Linked DNA regions of Duganella dendranthematis. The protein of the gene in region 1 interacts with the protein of each later gene in a pairwise test. Links are inferred from orthologs where the notes say so. Each region holds a gene or a part of one and is shown in the gene's direction. Other genes may lie near its edges. The genes, in order: HH213_RS11015 and kdsB.

What was found.
Region 2: the proteins of HH213_RS11015 (region 1) and kdsB interact in binary tests that used the Escherichia coli proteins (3 or more experiments, as listed by UniProt). The link is inferred for Duganella dendranthematis from one-to-one orthologs.

What each region holds. Positions count from the first base shown.
Region 1 is NZ_CP051684.1:2,392,447-2,400,595, forward strand. The notes cover bases 3,119-5,991. They hold HH213_RS11015 (TetR/AcrR family transcriptional regulator), read left to right. Parts: upstream 3,119-4,187; coding sequence 4,188-4,796; downstream 4,797-5,991. Other genes in these bases: HH213_RS11005 (TetR/AcrR family transcriptional regulator), read left to right, coding at 3,119-3,277; HH213_RS11010 (PhzF family phenazine biosynthesis protein), read left to right, coding at 3,295-4,131; HH213_RS11020 (type 1 glutamine amidotransferase domain-containing protein), read left to right, coding at 4,906-5,586; HH213_RS11025 (alkene reductase), read left to right, coding at 5,648-5,991. Outside these bases: HH213_RS10980 (sensor histidine kinase), read right to left, coding at 1-35; HH213_RS10985 (ParD-like family protein), read left to right, coding at 181-393; map (type I methionyl aminopeptidase), read left to right, coding at 390-1,157; HH213_RS10995 (NAD(P)-dependent oxidoreductase), read right to left, coding at 1,194-1,811; HH213_RS11000 (inositol monophosphatase family protein), read right to left, coding at 1,808-2,620; more of HH213_RS11005, read left to right, coding at 2,675-3,118; more of HH213_RS11025, read left to right, coding at 5,992-6,796; HH213_RS11030 (aldehyde dehydrogenase family protein), read left to right, coding at 6,793-8,149. UniProt on the Escherichia coli protein: Involved in response to both electrophiles and reactive chlorine species (RCS). Represses the transcription of the nemRA-gloA operon by binding to the NemR box.
Region 2 is NZ_CP051684.1:4,204,259-4,212,498, forward strand. Bases 2,154-5,117 are described here. They hold kdsB (3-deoxy-manno-octulosonate cytidylyltransferase), read left to right. Parts: upstream 2,154-3,244; coding sequence 3,245-3,991; downstream 3,992-5,117. Other genes in these bases: lpxK (tetraacyldisaccharide 4'-kinase), read left to right, coding at 2,154-3,086; HH213_RS19280 (Trm112 family protein), read left to right, coding at 3,067-3,243; adk (adenylate kinase), read left to right, coding at 4,168-4,824; HH213_RS19295 (sodium-translocating pyrophosphatase), read left to right, coding at 4,953-5,117. In the rest of the region: HH213_RS19265 (MotA/TolQ/ExbB proton channel family protein), read left to right, coding at 839-1,444; HH213_RS19270 (ExbD/TolR family protein), read left to right, coding at 1,454-1,888; more of lpxK, read left to right, coding at 1,986-2,153; more of HH213_RS19295, read left to right, coding at 5,118-7,079; HH213_RS19300 (hypothetical protein), read left to right, coding at 7,150-7,590; HH213_RS19305 (FxDxF family PEP-CTERM protein), read left to right, coding at 7,808-8,240. UniProt on the Escherichia coli protein: Activates KDO (a required 8-carbon sugar) for incorporation into bacterial lipopolysaccharide in Gram-negative bacteria.

The sequences.
Region 1 (8,149 bases):
AGTCGCAACACATGGAAGGCGGCTCGTAAAGGCATGCGTATATCTAAAAGGAGACCTTGTATTTTAGCGTTTCACGGCTGACTATTGTTATGCAATTTATACGGATTTACATGAAATTGCGCTTGCGCAGCGTATCAAGCCGACTATATACTTCGTATACGTTTCGTATATGAGGTAATTATGGGTATTGTGAACATCGACGACGAGCTGCACGACCAGCTGCGCAAAGCCAGCGCGGTGGCCTGCCGCTCGATCAACGCGCAGGCGGCGTTCTGGATCAAGATCGGCATGCTGTGCGAAATGAATCCGACGCAGTCGTTCAACGACATCGTCAGCCGCGAACTGCGCGCCGCCGGGGTCGATGCGCAAGTATTGAGGACGGTCTCATCATGACCAAGCGGCCGCAGGAAATCGCGCTGATGGCGGAATCGGGACGGCTGCTGGCCGGCGTGTTCAGCCATCTCGACCAGTTGAACCTGATCGGCATGTCGACCATGGCGGTGAACGACCTGGTCGACCGCTACATCGTCGACGACTTGCAGGCGCGACCGGCCAGCAAGGGCCAGTACGGCTACGCCTATGCGCTGAACGCCTCGCGCAACAGCGTGGTATGCCACGGCGTGCCCTCGGCCAGCGAGATCTTGCAGGACGGCGATATCGTCAACTTCGACATCACGCTGGAGAAAAACGGCTACATCGCCGATTCCAGCAAAACCTATCTGGTCGGCGTCGTCTCATCGGCCGCCCGCAAGCTGGTGCAGGTGACCTATGAAGCGCTGTGGATGGGCATACACACCGTGCGGCCGGGTGCGCACTTGGGCGACATCGGCCACGCCATCGCCCGCCATGCCAGCCGCAACGGCTACAGCGTGGTGCGCGAATACTGCGGCCATGGCATCGGCCGCGAAATGCACGAAGCACCGCAGGTGCTGCACTGGGGCAAACCGAAGACGGGCCTGGTGCTGCGCGAAGGCATGGTGTTCACCATCGAGCCGATGCTCAACCAGGGCGGCCGCGCCGTGCACACCAAGGACGACGGCTGGACCGTGGTCACCGACGACGGCAAACTATCGGCGCAGTTTGAGCACACGGTCGCAGTCACCCGCACCGGCGTGCAGGTGCTGACGCTACGGCCCGATGAGCGGGCGCTGCACTGAGCTGTTCGGCGAATTTGCTGCATCTTCAGTGCCAACTCAAATGGAAACCACAGGGGCCTGGTAAAGAAAGTCTCCGCGTTCCGCCACGCTCAACATAAAGCCCGCCAGATCGGCTCTCGACAGTCTGCCGGTAATGCCCGGCTTCAAGCTGGTGCTGGCGCGGTAGGCGCCTGTGGCTGCGCCGTTGGTCAGCGCGGGAGGGCGGACCAGGGTCCAGTCGGTGGTGCTGGCGCGTACCAGTTTTTCCATGGCATCCTTGTCGCGCATTTTTTCGCGGATGATCTTGCGCACCAGGCGGATGAACCACGAGTGATCTCGCGTTTCTGATGCGCCGTAGGCGCTGAGCGCTATCAGACGTTGTGTGCCGGTGTGCTGCATGGCTTGCAACATACTGCGGATGCCGTCCGTGCAAACCGTCAGCGCACCGCCCTTGCGGACACCCAGGACGCTGATCACGGCATCGGCGCCTTGCACCACGGCGGCTACCGCATCAGGCTGATCCAGTTGACCGACAATCCGCTGCACACGAACGTCATCCAACGGCAAGCTGCCGGCGCTGCGCAGCAGTACAGTGACGTCGTGTCCGGCAGCCAATGCCTGTTCGACCAGCAGTCGTCCGGTCGCGCCGGAGGCGCCAAAAATAGCAAGTTTCATCGCGCATCCTCTCCGGCGAGAATGGTAACGGCTGAGGCCATCAATGCCGGCGCGCCGGCGAGAAAACCGCTGCTGTCCAAATGCCACGGTGTGCCGTCCAGATCGGTTACGCTGCCGCCGGCTTCCGCCACCAGCAGGGCGCCGGCCACCAGGCCGGAACGCACCTGGCTGTATTGCCAGAACAAGTCCTGACGGCCAGCCGCCACCTGCACCAGCTGCAAGGTGGCGGGAACTGAGACGCGCACCACCAGCGCCGCTTCCAGCATGGCGGTCACCGAGCTGCCCGTGCGCTGATAGACCGCGCTGCCTTCATCCGGCACCGCCTGGCCGGTGCCTACCATGGCGGCGTTCAGTTCGGTCTTGCCGGAGACGTGCAGACGGATGCCATTCAGCCAGGCGCCGCCGCCGCGCAGGGCGGTATAGGTATCGCCGCTCAAGGGCAGATGCACTGCGGTCAGCACCGGCAGGTTGTCGCGCACCAGCGTCGCCGTAACGCCCCAGTCAGGCAGGCCGTGGATATGGTTGATGGCACCCTCGACCGGGTCGGTAACCCACCATGCGCCGGGCGGCAAGGCGCCTGCACCGGCCTCATCGTCGTCCCAGCGCGCGTCAGCGCAGGCGGCCGATAACGCGGGCCGCAAGATATCGCGGGAGATGGTGTCGTTGGCGGCGATCAGGTTGCCGATGTCGTTTCTGTCGCGCGGACGGGCGTCTGCGCTGAAGCGCGCCAGCACGGCCTGGCCGGCCGACTGCACTGCCTGGACTACCTGCTGAAGCAGGTCAAAGTCCGGATGATTCATGGGGTTCATTGGGGTCTCGATTTCGCTTGACGGGGAGTAAAAATGATATGAGCATTAGCTCACATGAACAACTCGCATTCCAAACCGGCCCGCTTGCAACCCCGCAAAGCCCCGTCCCAGCCCCGTTCCGCGCAAACCGTTGAAGCCATCTTGACGGCGGCTGCTCACATTCTGGAGCGGCACGGACTTGAGGGATACACAACCAACGCCATCGCCGCCAAGGCGGGCGTCAGCATCGGCTCGCTGTATCAATACTTTCCAACCAAGGATGCGGTGACGGTCGCGCTGATCGAGCGCGAGATGGCGCGGGTGGTCGATGAGGCGATGCAGGCGCTCAAGCTGGCTGACCGCCAGGCGGCCTTGCAGCAGCTGATCGAGGTCGCGGTGCGCCATCAATTACGCCGGCCAGCGCTGGCGGCCTTGCTCGATTTTGAGCAGCATCGTTTGTCTGCAATAATGCCGCCGTCCGGCAACCGGATGACGATGCGCGCGGCGCTGGTTGAGTTTCTCGGCCGCGATGCAGCCGCGCCGGAGCTGGTGGCGGAAGACCTGATGGAGCTGATCAGCGCGCTCACCGATGCCGCCGGACGCCGTGGCAACGTTGAGCCGGCGCAGCTGGTGGAACGAATTGGTGGCGCCGTGCGCGGCTACCTCAGCGTGTTGTAACGACTTAAGGAACTGGTATGTCCCGTGGTTTCAAACAGGTAGACGTTTTCTCCGCCGTTCCGTTTCAAGGCAATCCGCTGGCCGTCATCCTCGATGCCGACGGACTCAGTAGTGATCAGATGCAGGCGATTGCGCGCTGGACCAATTTGTCCGAAACCACCTTTGTGCTGCCGCCCACCGATCCCGCCGCCGATTACCGGGCGCGCATCTTCACCACGCAGGAAGAATTTCCGTTTGCCGGCCATCCCACCTTGGGCACGGCCTATGCGCTGTTGCAGGCCGGGCGGCAGCCGAAGACGCCAGGCGTGCTGATTCAGGAGTGCGGTGTCGGACTGGTGCCGGTGCGTATTGCCGATGACGGCGCGTTGGGATTCCGCGCGCCACCAGCGCGGTTTGAGGAGATGAACGCTGCCCAGTTGCCGCTGCTGCACCGCGCCTTGGGCGTCGCGCCAAGGCATGCGCCGGTGGCGGCCGACATGGGCATCTGCTGGCTGATCGTTCGTCTGGAAACGGTGGCCGAGTGTCTATCGGTCGCACCAGATGCCTCGGCGCTGGATGAATTGATGCAGCTAACCCGCTGCAACGGCGTCGCCCTCTACGCCCCGCACGCCACCGGTGGCCCGGCCGATTACGAGGTGCGCGCCTTCCTGCTGGAAAACGGCCTGTTGCTGGAAGACCCGGTAACCGGCAGCGCCAACGCCTGCATCGCTCGCTTGCAGCCCGGCGAGGGCTACCGCGTGCGCCAGGGTACTGCACTCGGCCGCGATGGCCGGGTCACGGTGGTCTATGAAAACGACGAGCCATGGATCTACGGCCAGTCCGTCACCATCATCGATGGTCAAATCAATTGCTGAAAATATTTCTGAGATTTTACTAGACGACTAGTCTAATTGTGTTTATAGTGAAGTCCATGAACACGACAACCACTTCCGAAACCAACGATGTACGAGCGACCATTCTCGCCACGGGCCAACGCCTGATGGCTGGGAAAGGCTTCTCGGCGGTCGGGTTGAATGAAATCCTGACCGGCGCCGGTGTGCCCAAGGGATCGTTCTACCATTACTTTGGTTCGAAGGACGCGTTCGGCGAAGCGCTACTCGACACCTATTTCGATGACTATCTGGCAGAGCTGGATGTGACGCTGGCGCAGCCCGGCATGAACATGGCCCAGCGCCTGATCAGCTACTTTGAAGTCTGGCGTCAGACGCAGTCGTTTTTCGATTGCCAAGGCAAATGCCTGGCCGTGAAAATGGCGGCCGAAGTGGCGGACTTGTCGGAAGCGATGCGCCTGTCGATCAAGCGCGGCACCAGCGGCATTGTGCGCCGGCTGGCAGCCGCGATCGAAGCAGGGGTGGCTGAAGGCTCGCTGAGCATCGCCGCCGATGCCGACAGCACCGCACACAGCCTGTATCAGTTGTGGCTGGGCACCAGCGTCATGGTCAAGATTGAACGCGACGTTGCGCCATTCACGACCGCAATGAACACCACGCACCAAATCCTTCATCTGCCCCAGCACTAAGGGAACGATGACACGCATTTCACACGAAATGCTTTTTTTTGCCCCAGTTATAGACGACTGGTCTAATAGTAGCAGCTTATTTACCTTTACTTACCTCTGGAGAAATATCATGAAAAAAGTTTTGATGGTTCTGACCTCGCACGACCAATTGGGCGACACCGGCCGTAAAACCGGCTTCTGGCTGGAAGAGCTGGCCGCGCCGTACTACACCTTCAAGGATGCCGGCGTCGAAGTGGTGCTGGCTTCGCCACTGGGCGGCCAGCCGCCGCTGGACCCGAAAAGCAATGAGCCGTCGTTCCAGACCGATCTGACGCGCCGCTTCGAGCAAGACGCCGCCGCGACCGCGCAACTGGCCGCCACCGTGCGTCTGGACTCGGTCAATCAGGCCGATTTCGACACCGTGTTTTACCCAGGCGGCCACGGCCCGCTGTGGGATCTGGCGGAAGACAAGAACTCCATCCAGCTAATCGAATCCTTCCTGGCCGCCAACAAGCCGGTGGCGCTGGTCTGCCATGCGCCAGGTGTGCTGCGTCACGTCAAAACGCCGGCCGGCCGTCCGCTGGTCGAAGGCAAGAAAGTGACCGGTTTCACCAATACCGAAGAGGAAGCTGTCGGCCTGACCAATGTGGTGCCGTTCCTGGTGGAGGACGTCCTGAAGGCCAACGGCGGCGTGTATTCGCAAGGTCCGGACTGGGGCTCGTATGTCGTCAGCGACGGCCTGCTGATCACCGGCCAGAACCCGGCCTCGTCGTCCGCTGCCGCAGCCCTGCTGCTCAAGCAAATCGCCTGACCCGCTGTGCCGGCGCGGTGATCGACCGCGCCGGCAAGCCCGCCTACTACCGAGGTAAATGATGAACCACCAAGCACTGCTGACGCCGACCACCATGGGGCGGCATATCCTCAAAAATCGCATCGTCCTGCCGCCGCTCACGCGCCAACGCGCCGCCCAGCCCGGCGATGTACCGACCGATCTGATGGCGCTGTACTACCGGCAACGGGCCAGCGCCGGCTTGATGGTCAGCGAAGGCGCGCAGATCGAACCACGCGGCCAAGGTTACGCCTGGACGCCGGGCATCTACAGCCAGGAACAAATCGCCGGCTGGCGCAAGGTCACCGACGCCGTGCACGCGGAGGGCGGCATCATCTTCGCGCAACTGTGGCATGTGGGCCGCGTGTCGCACACGGCCTTGCAGCCGGATGGCCAGGCGCCGATTGCGCCGTCCGCCATCCAAGCGCAAAAAGTGAAGGCGTTTATCGCAACCTCGGACGGCGCGGGCACTTTGGTGGAACCATCAATGCCGCGCGAACTGAGCCGCGACGATATCCAGCAACTGGTCGCGCTGTATGCACAGGCAGCGCAGAACGCGCTCGACGCCGGCTTTGATGGTGTCGAAATCCATGCCGCCAATGGCTACCTGGTCAACCAGTTTATTTCGGCGCACGCCAATCAGCGCACCGATGAATATGGCGGGTCATTGCACAACCGGCTGCGTTTCCTGCGCGAAATCGTGCAGGCCGTGGCCGCCGTGGTGGGCCCGGAACGGCTGGGCGTGCGCTTTACGCCGCTGTTCACCGGCACCGATCAGGACCGCGTCTACATCGGCCTGGTCGAAGACGATCCGCACACCACCTACATCGAAGCCATCAAGATTCTGGAGCAGGCCGGCGTTGGTTATCTGTCGATTGCGGAAGCGGACTGGGACAACGCCCCCGATCTGCCGGAAGCCTTCCGCCGCGACGTGCGCAGCACTTTTAGCGGACACATTCTGTACGCCGGCCGCTATACCGCCGAACGCGGCGCGCGCCTGATCGAAGCCCAACTGGCCGATCTGATCGCCTTCGGCCGCCCGTTCATCGCCAACCCCGACCTGCCGGCGCGCATCGCCAACGGCTGGCCGCTCAACCCACTCGCCGCGGCGTCGCTGTATGGCGGCGGCGCGCAAGGATTTACCGATTACCCCGTGTTTGCAGCAACCAACAACGAAGAGGTCTCACCATGAACAAAAACATTTTTGACGGTCCTTACTACCAAAGCATCGCCGGCAAGCTGGCGACGTCCGCAGCATCGTTTGACGTGTTCAACCCGGCCACCGGCGCAGTGCTGGCACAGGCGCCGGCCGCCAGCGCGGAACAGCTGGAGGAGGCGATCGCCGCCGCCAAGACCGCCTTCAAGAGCTGGTCGCAACTGAGCTACGAAGAGCGCCAGTCCTATCTGAATGCCTATGCGGATGCGCTGCAAGTACATCGCGACGAGCTGGCGCGGCTGTTGACGCTGGAGCAAGGCAAACCGCTGAAGACCATGTCCGAACCCGAGGTCGACCAGTCGATTTCGTGGATACGCCAGATTGCCGCGCGCCGCCTGCCGGTGGAAATCGTCGAGGAAACCGATGCCCACGTGGTCGAGCTGCATCACACGCCGCTGGGTGTAATCGGCGCCATCACGCCGTGGAATTTCCCGGTGCTGCTGGCTTTGTGGAAAGTCGCGCCGGCGCTGATTACCGGTAACACCATGGTGATCAAACCGTCGCCGTTCACGCCGCTGTCGACGCTGCGCTTCGGCCAGATCGCGCAATCCGTGCTGCCGCCGGGCGTGTTGTCCGTGGTTGCGGGCGGGAACGAACTCGGCCCGCAGCTGACGGCGCATGCGGACATCGCCAAGATCAGCTTTACCGGCTCGACCGAAACCGGCAAGCACGTGATCCGTTCCGCCGCCGGCACCATGAAGCGCCTGACGCTGGAACTGGGCGGCAACGACGCTGCCATTGTGTTGCCGGACGCCGACTGGCAGGCCGCCATTCCGCAATTGTTCTGGGGCGCCATCGGCAACTCGGGCCAGTGGTGCGTGGGCATCAAGCGCCTGTACATCCACCGCTCGTTCCACCAGGAATTCGTCGCAGCGTTTGTCGACTACGCCAAATTGCAAAAAATGGGCGATGGCCTCGACCCTGCCGTGACGGTCGGCCCGGTGCAAAACAAGATGCAGTTCGATAAAGTCCGCACCTTCCTCGACGACATCAAAGCCAACGGCCAGAAGGTGGTGCTGGGCGGCGAAATCGATGACAGCCGTCCCGGCTACTTCATTCCCGTCACCGTGGTCGACAATCCGCCTGAGGACGCCAAGATCGTGCAGGAAGAACAGTTCGCACCGATCGTGCCGATCATCGTCTACGACGACGTCGAGGATGTCATCGCGCGCGCCAACAACAGTCCGTACGGCCTGGGCGGTTCGGTATGGGGACGCGATACCAAGGCCGCCGTGGCCGTGGCAAACCGTCTGGAGACCGGCATGGTGTGGGTCAACGAAATCCATACGCAAGGTGTGGACATCCCGTTCGGCGGCCACAAGCAGTCGG
Region 2 (8,240 bases), 1.8 Mb from region 1 along the record:
TATCATGCTTAAAATTTGCGCACGGAAATTATATTGTGACGAATCAATGACTTAAGGTTGGCGATGCACGGTTTCACACACTTTTATCCACAGAATTTGTGCAAAACTCTGTAGTTGTCCCGGATTTGCGTGGGGAAGTGAATATCCCGAACGGACAGGTGACAGGCGTTTCCGGCCCATCGGACCCCCACCAAATGCCGTGCTAGATTTTTACGCATGGCAATAAAATTATTACGAATCAATGACTTGGATTTGTAACTTGCGCCTTGCTAACAATCTTATCCACATAAAATGTGCAGAAGTGCACAGTTGGCGGCGATAGTTGAAAGCGATTGATCGCTTTCCTGTCCGGGTCGGTGGATAAGCTCGTTTTGGCCCCGAAAACAGGCCGAAAACAGCTCGCTGCTACATTTTTACTCACGGCAAAAAATCCCTTTGAAATCAATGACATTTCTCCTTATGGGACAGCTTGCGCACAATCTTTTCCACAGTTAATGTGGGGAAGTGCACAGGCTGTTTTCCCCGCCAAAAGCATGCGTTATTTTTGCGCAAGGTATAAATAACGTTATAAATCAAATAGTTAGTTAGAGCGGGTGTTCTTTGCTCACAACGTTGTCCACAGAATGTGGGCATAACTGTGATTAACTGTGCGCGCCTGCGTGATTTTTAAGCGTAGTAACTATTTCCTTGTGGATCAACCACTTAGGACGTAAGCGATGGTCTTGCACACATCATTGTCCACAGAAAATGTTGAGAACTCCGCCAGACACTTGCTGAGTTTCGCCCAACACGATACATTGCGCCATTCAAGTATCGATTTTCTACACAGGAGTTCGTTTTGCTCGCCATATTCCAAGCTGCAGGTTGGCCTATCTGGTTATTGTTGATTGCTTCCATCGTCGCAACCGCCCTGATCATCGAACGCTTGCTGTATCTGCGCCGCAGCAAGATCCTGCCGAAGAAGTTGCTGGACGAAGTAGTGCAGGTCTACCGCAGCAACCACATCACTCCCGACATCATCGACAAGCTGGAAAAAAGTTCGCCGCTGGGCATCGTGCTGTCGTCGGCGTTGCGCAATGTGGACGCGCCGCGCGATGTGATGAAGGAATCCATCGAAGAGGCGGGCAGCGGCGTGGCGCACACGCTGGAACGCTTTTTGACCACGCTGGGCACCATCGCCACGCTGGCGCCGCTGATGGGCCTGTTCGGTACGGTGGTCGGCATGATCGAGATCTTCGGTTCGCAGAACACGGCCGGTTCCAATCCGGCGGCGCTGGCGCACGGCATCTCGGTGGCCTTGTACAACACCGGCTTCGGCCTGGCGATCGCGATGCCGACGCTGGTGTTCTACCGCCACTTCCGCGCGCTGGTGGATAGCTTCATCATCGACATGGAACAGCAGGCGGTGAAGTTTGTCGACATTGTTCACAGCAAGCGCAAGTAAGGACGGATCATGAATTTCCGCAAAGGCCAGCGCCGCGAGGATCCGGAGATCAACCTGATCCCGTTTATCGACGTGCTGCTGGTGATCCTGATTTTCCTGATGGTCAGCACGACCTACAGCAAGTTCACCGAATTGCAGATCACGCTGCCGACTGCCGACGCACAGAAGGCCACCGACAAGCCGTTCGAGCTGAACGTCACGGTGGACGCCAAGGGCAACTACACCATCAACGGTGAGCCGGTCTCGTTCCGTGATGTGAACGGCTTTGCGCAAGCGATGCGCGAGGCGGCGAGCAAGGGCGGCGACGCCGGCAAGTCGCCGGTGGTGATCGTCAATGCCGACCAGTTCGCCATGCATCAGATGGTCATCAATGTGATGGAAGCGGCGCGCATTGCCGGCTATGAAAAATTGACCTTTGCCGCGCAAACCGGTGGCACGAAATAACCGTCATTCCCGCGCAGGCGGGAATCCATAGAACGCTCACCCTGGACGCTCAGCATGGGTTCCCGCTTGTGCGGGAACGACGTGCGGGCGAAATCGCTTGTCTGATCCTCATCCTTCTTCCCTTGAATCGACGCTGACCCGCAACTGGCTGCGGCGTGGGCCGCTGGCGTGTGCGTTGTGGCCGGTGTCGCTGCTGTTCCGCGCGCTGAGCGGGCTGAGAGTAGTCTTGTTCAAGGCCGGCGTGCTGAAATCGACGCGGTTGCCGGTGCCGGTGGTGGTGGTGGGGAATATCTACATCGGTGGCACCGGCAAGACGCCGTTGACCATCTGGCTGGTGCAGGCGCTGCAGGCGGCGGGCATGCGGCCAGGGGTGATTTCGCGCGGCTTTGGCAGTTCGGAAGAAGGCGCGCGCGAAGTCACCGCAGCCTCGACGCCGGCGCAGGTGGGCGATGAGCCCTTGCTGATCAAGCAGCGTACCGGTGCGCCGGTGATGGTGGGACGCGACCGTGCCGCCACCGGGCTGGCGCTGCTGGCCGCGCATCCCGAGGTGAATATCCTGCTGACCGACGACGGCTTGCAGCACTACAAGCTGCAACGCGACGTGGAAATCATTCTGTTTGACGGCCGTGGAGCAGGCAATGGCTGGCTGCTGCCGGCCGGGCCGCTGCGCGAACCGGTCAGCCGCCGGCGCGATTTTACAGTCATTAACACGCCGCAGCTGACCGATACGCTGGTTCGCGCGGTGGACCCCGGCACGGCGGGGTCTGAACCGGTGCGGGGTCAGACCCCATATGCGCGGACGGCGGCGATTCAGATGACGCTGGTGGGGGAATACGCCGAGCAACTCCGGGACCGAACCCAGCGCAAGCCGCTGACAGAACTCGCCGCGCACCCCGAGCTGCGCATCGTCGCCGCCGCCGGTATCGGCAATCCGTCCCGTTTCTTTGGCATGCTGAAAGGCGCCGGCCTGCACGTCATTGAACTGCCACTGCCCGACCATCACGACTTCCAGGACCGTCCATTTGCCGCACTCAATGCTGACCTGATCTTGATGACGGAGAAGGATGCAGTAAAATGTGCGCAAATTGAAGAACTCAGAGACGACCCCCGCTTGTGGGTCGTCCCGGTAACAGCGCGCATCGACCGCGCGCTGGCCGACCAAATTGTGGAGAAATGTCGTGGACGCTCGATTGCTTGATATCCTGGTATGCCCGGTCTGCAAAGGCCCTCTGGAGTACGATAAAAAAGCCCAGGAAATGATTTGCAAAGGCGACCGCCTGGCTTATCCGATCCGTGACGGCATCCCCATCATGTGGGCCGACGAGGCGCGCACCTTGCAGGACAAGGCCGAATAACGTGTCTTTCATCGTCATCATTCCGGCCCGCCTGGCTTCGACCCGTCTGCCGAACAAGCCGCTGGCCGACCTCGGCGGCAAGCCGATGGTGGTGCGCGTCGCCGAACGCGCTCAGCAATCCGGCGCGTCGCGCATCATCGTCGCCACCGATCATCCCGACATCCAGGCCGCTTGCCAGCAGCACGGCGTGGAAGTGTGCATGACCCGCGCCGACCATCCGTCCGGCACCGACCGCATCGCCGAAGTGGCGCGCGCGCTCAACCTGCCGGCCGACGCTGTCATCGTCAACCTGCAAGGCGACGAGCCGCTGATCGACCCGACGCTGCTGCAAGCGGCGGCCGCCCGCATTGGCGCCGAGGTGCCGATGTCGACCTGCGCCCATCCGTTGCACGACGTGGCCGACGCCTTCAATCCCAACGTGGTGAAGGTGGTGCTGGACAAGGCCGGCCGGGCTTTATATTTCTCGCGCGCGACCATACCGTGGAACCGCGACGCGTTTGCGCAGTCCAAGGAGACGCTGCCGGCCGGTTACGTGCCGCTGCGTCACATCGGGCTGTACGCCTACCGCAACGACTTCCTGCAAGCCTACCCGGCGCTGCAAGTGTCGCCGCTGGAATCGATCGAAGCGCTGGAGCAGTTGCGCGTGTTGTGGCACGGTTATCCGATCGCCGTGCACGTGACCGATGCGGCCCCGGCGCCGGGCGTCGATACGCCGGAAGACCTGGAGCGCGTGCGCCAGTACTATTGATTTATATCAAATACCCGTCAGTCGCCCGTCAGCTACCCCTGATATAACTAGCTTAACTGTGCGATATTCATACGGTATATCGGGGCGTTAGTGGCGTTCAAACTAAGTTTTGTGGTAAGTTTCGTACGATCCGATACTTACTAACCATACCAATATCTGTTTTTTAGGAATTTTTCATGCGTCTTATTCTTTTAGGAGCACCAGGTGCCGGCAAAGGCACTCAGGCTAACTTCATCAAAGAAAAATATAACATCCCGCAAATCTCCACCGGCGACATGCTGCGCGCGGCCATCAAGGCTGGCACGGAGCTGGGCCTGGCGGCCAAAAAGGTGATGGACACGGGTGGTCTGGTATCGGATGACATCATCATCGGCCTGGTCAAGGACCGTCTGGCGCAGCCAGACTGCGCCCAGGGCTACCTGTTCGACGGCTTCCCGCGCACCGTCGCCCAGGCTGACGCCATGAAAGACAGCGGCGTGGCGGTGGACTACGTGCTGGAAATCGCCGTGCCGGACGAGTCGATCATCGAGCGTATCGATGGCCGCCGCTGCCACCCAGGTTCGGGCCGCGTCTACCACGTCAAATTCAACCCGCCTAAAGTCGAAGGTAAGGACGATGTCACCGGCGAAGACCTGGTGCAGCGCGACGACGACAAGGCGGAAGTGGTTAAGAAACGTCTGGACGTGTATCACAACCAGACCGAAGTGCTGCTGGGTTACTACAATGATTGGGCCCAGTCGGGCCAGGCCGGCGCACCGAAATATCGCCGCATCGAGGGCGTCGGCCCGGTGGATGAAATTCGCGATGCAGCGTTTGCCGCGCTGTCGAAATAAGCGGTAAAGTAGAGCGGACCGATGGTCCGCTTTTTTTTCGCCAGTGCCATCCTGAATTTTTGAAGTTTTGCAGTTCGCACGTGAAGTGTGGTTTGTAGGCTTACTCCAACAAAAATAAAGGGGACAATATGGCAACCAGCTTATGGTTTGCAGTGGCCTGCGGCATTCTCGCCGTGGCGTACGGACTCTGGTCGCGCAGCTGGATTTTGCGACAGGATGCGGGCAATCCGCGCATGCAGGAAATCGCGCTGGCGATCCAGCAAGGCGCCGCCGCCTATCTGGCGCGCCAATACCGCACCATCGCCATCGTCGGCGTGGTGCTGCTGATCCTCCTGGGAGTTTTTCGAGACGTCAATACCGCGATCGGTTTCCTGATCGGCGCGGTGCTGTCCGGCGCCTGCGGCTTCATCGGCATGAACGTGTCGGTGCGGGCCAATGTGCGCACCGCGCAGGCCGCCACCAAGGGCATGAACGAGGCGCTCGACGTGGCCTTCAAGGGCGGCGCCATCACCGGCATGCTGGTGGTGGGACTGGGCCTGCTCGGCGTGGTGCTGTTCTATCTGTTCCTGGTGGCGGGGCTGGCGCCCGGCTACGATCTGCACCGGATTATCGAGCCGCTGATCGGGCTGGCGTTTGGCGCGTCGCTGATTTCGATCTTTGCGCGGCTGGGCGGCGGTATCTTCACCAAGGGCGCCGACGTTGGCGCCGATCTGGTCGGCAAGGTGGAGGCCGGGATTCCGGAGGACGATCCGCGCAACCCGGCGGTGATTGCCGATAACGTCGGCGACAACGTCGGCGATTGCGCCGGCATGGCGGCCGACCTGTTTGAAACCTATGTGGTGACCTTGATCGCCACCATGCTGCTCGGCGCGCTGCTGATGGGAGGGGCTGGCACCGCGGCGGTGGTGTATCCGTTGCTGCTGGGGGCGGTGTCCATCATCGCGTCCATCATCGGCTGCTCGATGGTCAAGGCCAAGCCGGGCAAGAAGATCATGTCGGCGCTGTACACCGGGCTGTGGTGGGCGGCCGGGCTGTCGCTGATCGGCTTCGTGGTGGTGACCTGGCAGCTGTGGCCGGACCAGACGATGCGCATCCGCATGATCGGCTGCACCGTGGTCGGCATCGTGCTGACCGGATTGATGGTCTACATCACCGAGTATTACACCGGCACCGACTTTCATCCGGTTAAGCACATCGCACAGGCATCGACCACCGGTCACGGCACCAACATCATCGCCGGCCTGGGCGTGTCGATGAAGTCGACCGCGTGGCCGGTGCTGGCGGTGTGCGCAGCGATTCTGGTCTCTTACCAGCTGGGGCAGCTGTACGGGGTGGCGATTGCCGCCACCTCGATGTTGTCGATGGCCGGTATTGTGGTGGCGCTGGATGCCTACGGTCCGATCACCGATAACGCCGGGGGCATCGCCGAAATGGCGGGCATGCCGGAATCGGTGCGCGCCATTACCGATCCGCTGGATGCGGTGGGCAATACCACCAAGGCCGTCACCAAGGGCTATGCGATCGGCTCGGCCGGGCTGGCGGCGCTGGTACTGTTTGCCGATTACACCCACGCGCTGGAATCGGCCGGACGCGCGATCACGTTTGATCTTTCGAATCCGATGGTCATCGTCGGCCTGATCATCGGCGGCCTGATTCCGTATCTGTTCGGAGCCATGGCGATGGAAGCGGTGGGGCGCGCGGCCGGCGCGGTGGTGGTGGAGGTGCGCCGCCAGTTCCGCGACATCAAGGGCATCATGGAAGGCACAGCCAAGCCGGAGTACGACAAGGCGGTCGATATGCTGACCGCGTCGGCGATCAAGGAAATGATCGTGCCGTCGCTGCTGCCGGTGGTGGTGCCGATTCTGGTCGGCATGCTGCTGGGTTCGGCCGCGTTGGGCGGCATGTTGATGGGCACCATCGTCACCGGCCTGTTCGTGGCGATTTCCATGACTACCGGCGGCGGCGCCTGGGACAACGCCAAGAAATACATCGAAGACGGCCACCACGGCGGCAAGGGCTCGGACGCACACAAGGCAGCCGTGACCGGCGACACGGTCGGCGATCCGTACAAGGACACTGCCGGGCCGGCGGTTAATCCGCTGATCAAGATCATCAATATCGTGGCCTTGCTGCTGGTGCCGTTGTTGCCTGCGACCGGCTGGCTGGCGGTGTCCGTGCCGGCGCCGATACCAGTGATTGTGCCGGCGCCGAACGAGATGCCACCGCCACCACCACCTCCGCCAGCGCCGCAGTAACGTTACGAATTGTTTCTGTGGCTTCCCTCCAATCGTGCGTCTGCTAATAATAGAGACAGGAGGGAAGACCATGAGCCTCATCAAACCAGCGGTATTGACCGCCGCATTCCTGCTCGGCATGCTGGTGTGCGAAGTCGCGTGGGCTGACCCCACCACGGACGAGTACGCCAAACTGCCGGTCTGCACGCTGAACGCCGATGGCACCAAGCTGGCCGTCGAGCCGTGCCGCACCGCGCCGGCCCAGAAACCGATGCCGCGCCGTCCCGTCCCGCAAACCATCGACCGCATGCCGCAGGCCCAGCGCGTGCAGTCGTTGCCGATGCCGGCTGTGTCGCCGTCGCCTTCGCTGCCGAGCTTGACAGCACCTTCGCGCGCCGCCGTGCCCACCACCAGTTGCGACGCTGCGGGCTGTTTCGGTGCGAATGGCGTGCGTTATAACAACGTCGGCAAGGGCGTCATGGGGCCGTCGGGCAAGGCGTGCACCCGCGCCGGCGGCGCTATCCAGTGCTAGTGAAATTATGCCTAAAAGCAATTTAAATTGTTTTTGAGATATTTTGATTTTTTTTGCTTGCATTCTGATAGAATGACTGCAATGCAATTGAAATTGATGCGCTTCAACTAGAGCGCTTCCCTTTGATTCGATCCGCCACGGCCTGATCGGATTATCGTCGGCCCAGAAATCGCCGGCAGTCATCAACACTACCTGTCATTTATCGGAGCTTGCGTCTATGCGCATCAAATCTATTCTGTTGTCCCTGTCCGCTGTCGCTGCGCTGAGCGCGAGCTTCGCCCATGCGTCGACCAACCTGGTCACCAACGGTGATTTCAGCCAGACCACCAACGGCAATAACAACCAGGTCGGCTACAAAGCGGGCGTGACTGGCGAAACCATGCTAACCGGCTGGACCAGCTACAACGGCAACAACGGCGGCTATAACTTCGTGTTGAACAACACCCAGGCGACCACCGACCAATCGGTCAAGTGGCTGAAGAGCAGTTTCACGCCGCTGACCAACGGTGGCAATTTCTTCGCCTCTGATCCGGTCTACCACCCAGGCGTCCTGTCGCAGACTATCAGCGGCCTGACCAGCGGTGACCTGTACACGCTGACCTTCGATTATGCGCTGGCCCAGCAAGTTGGTTTTACTGGAGCCAACACCA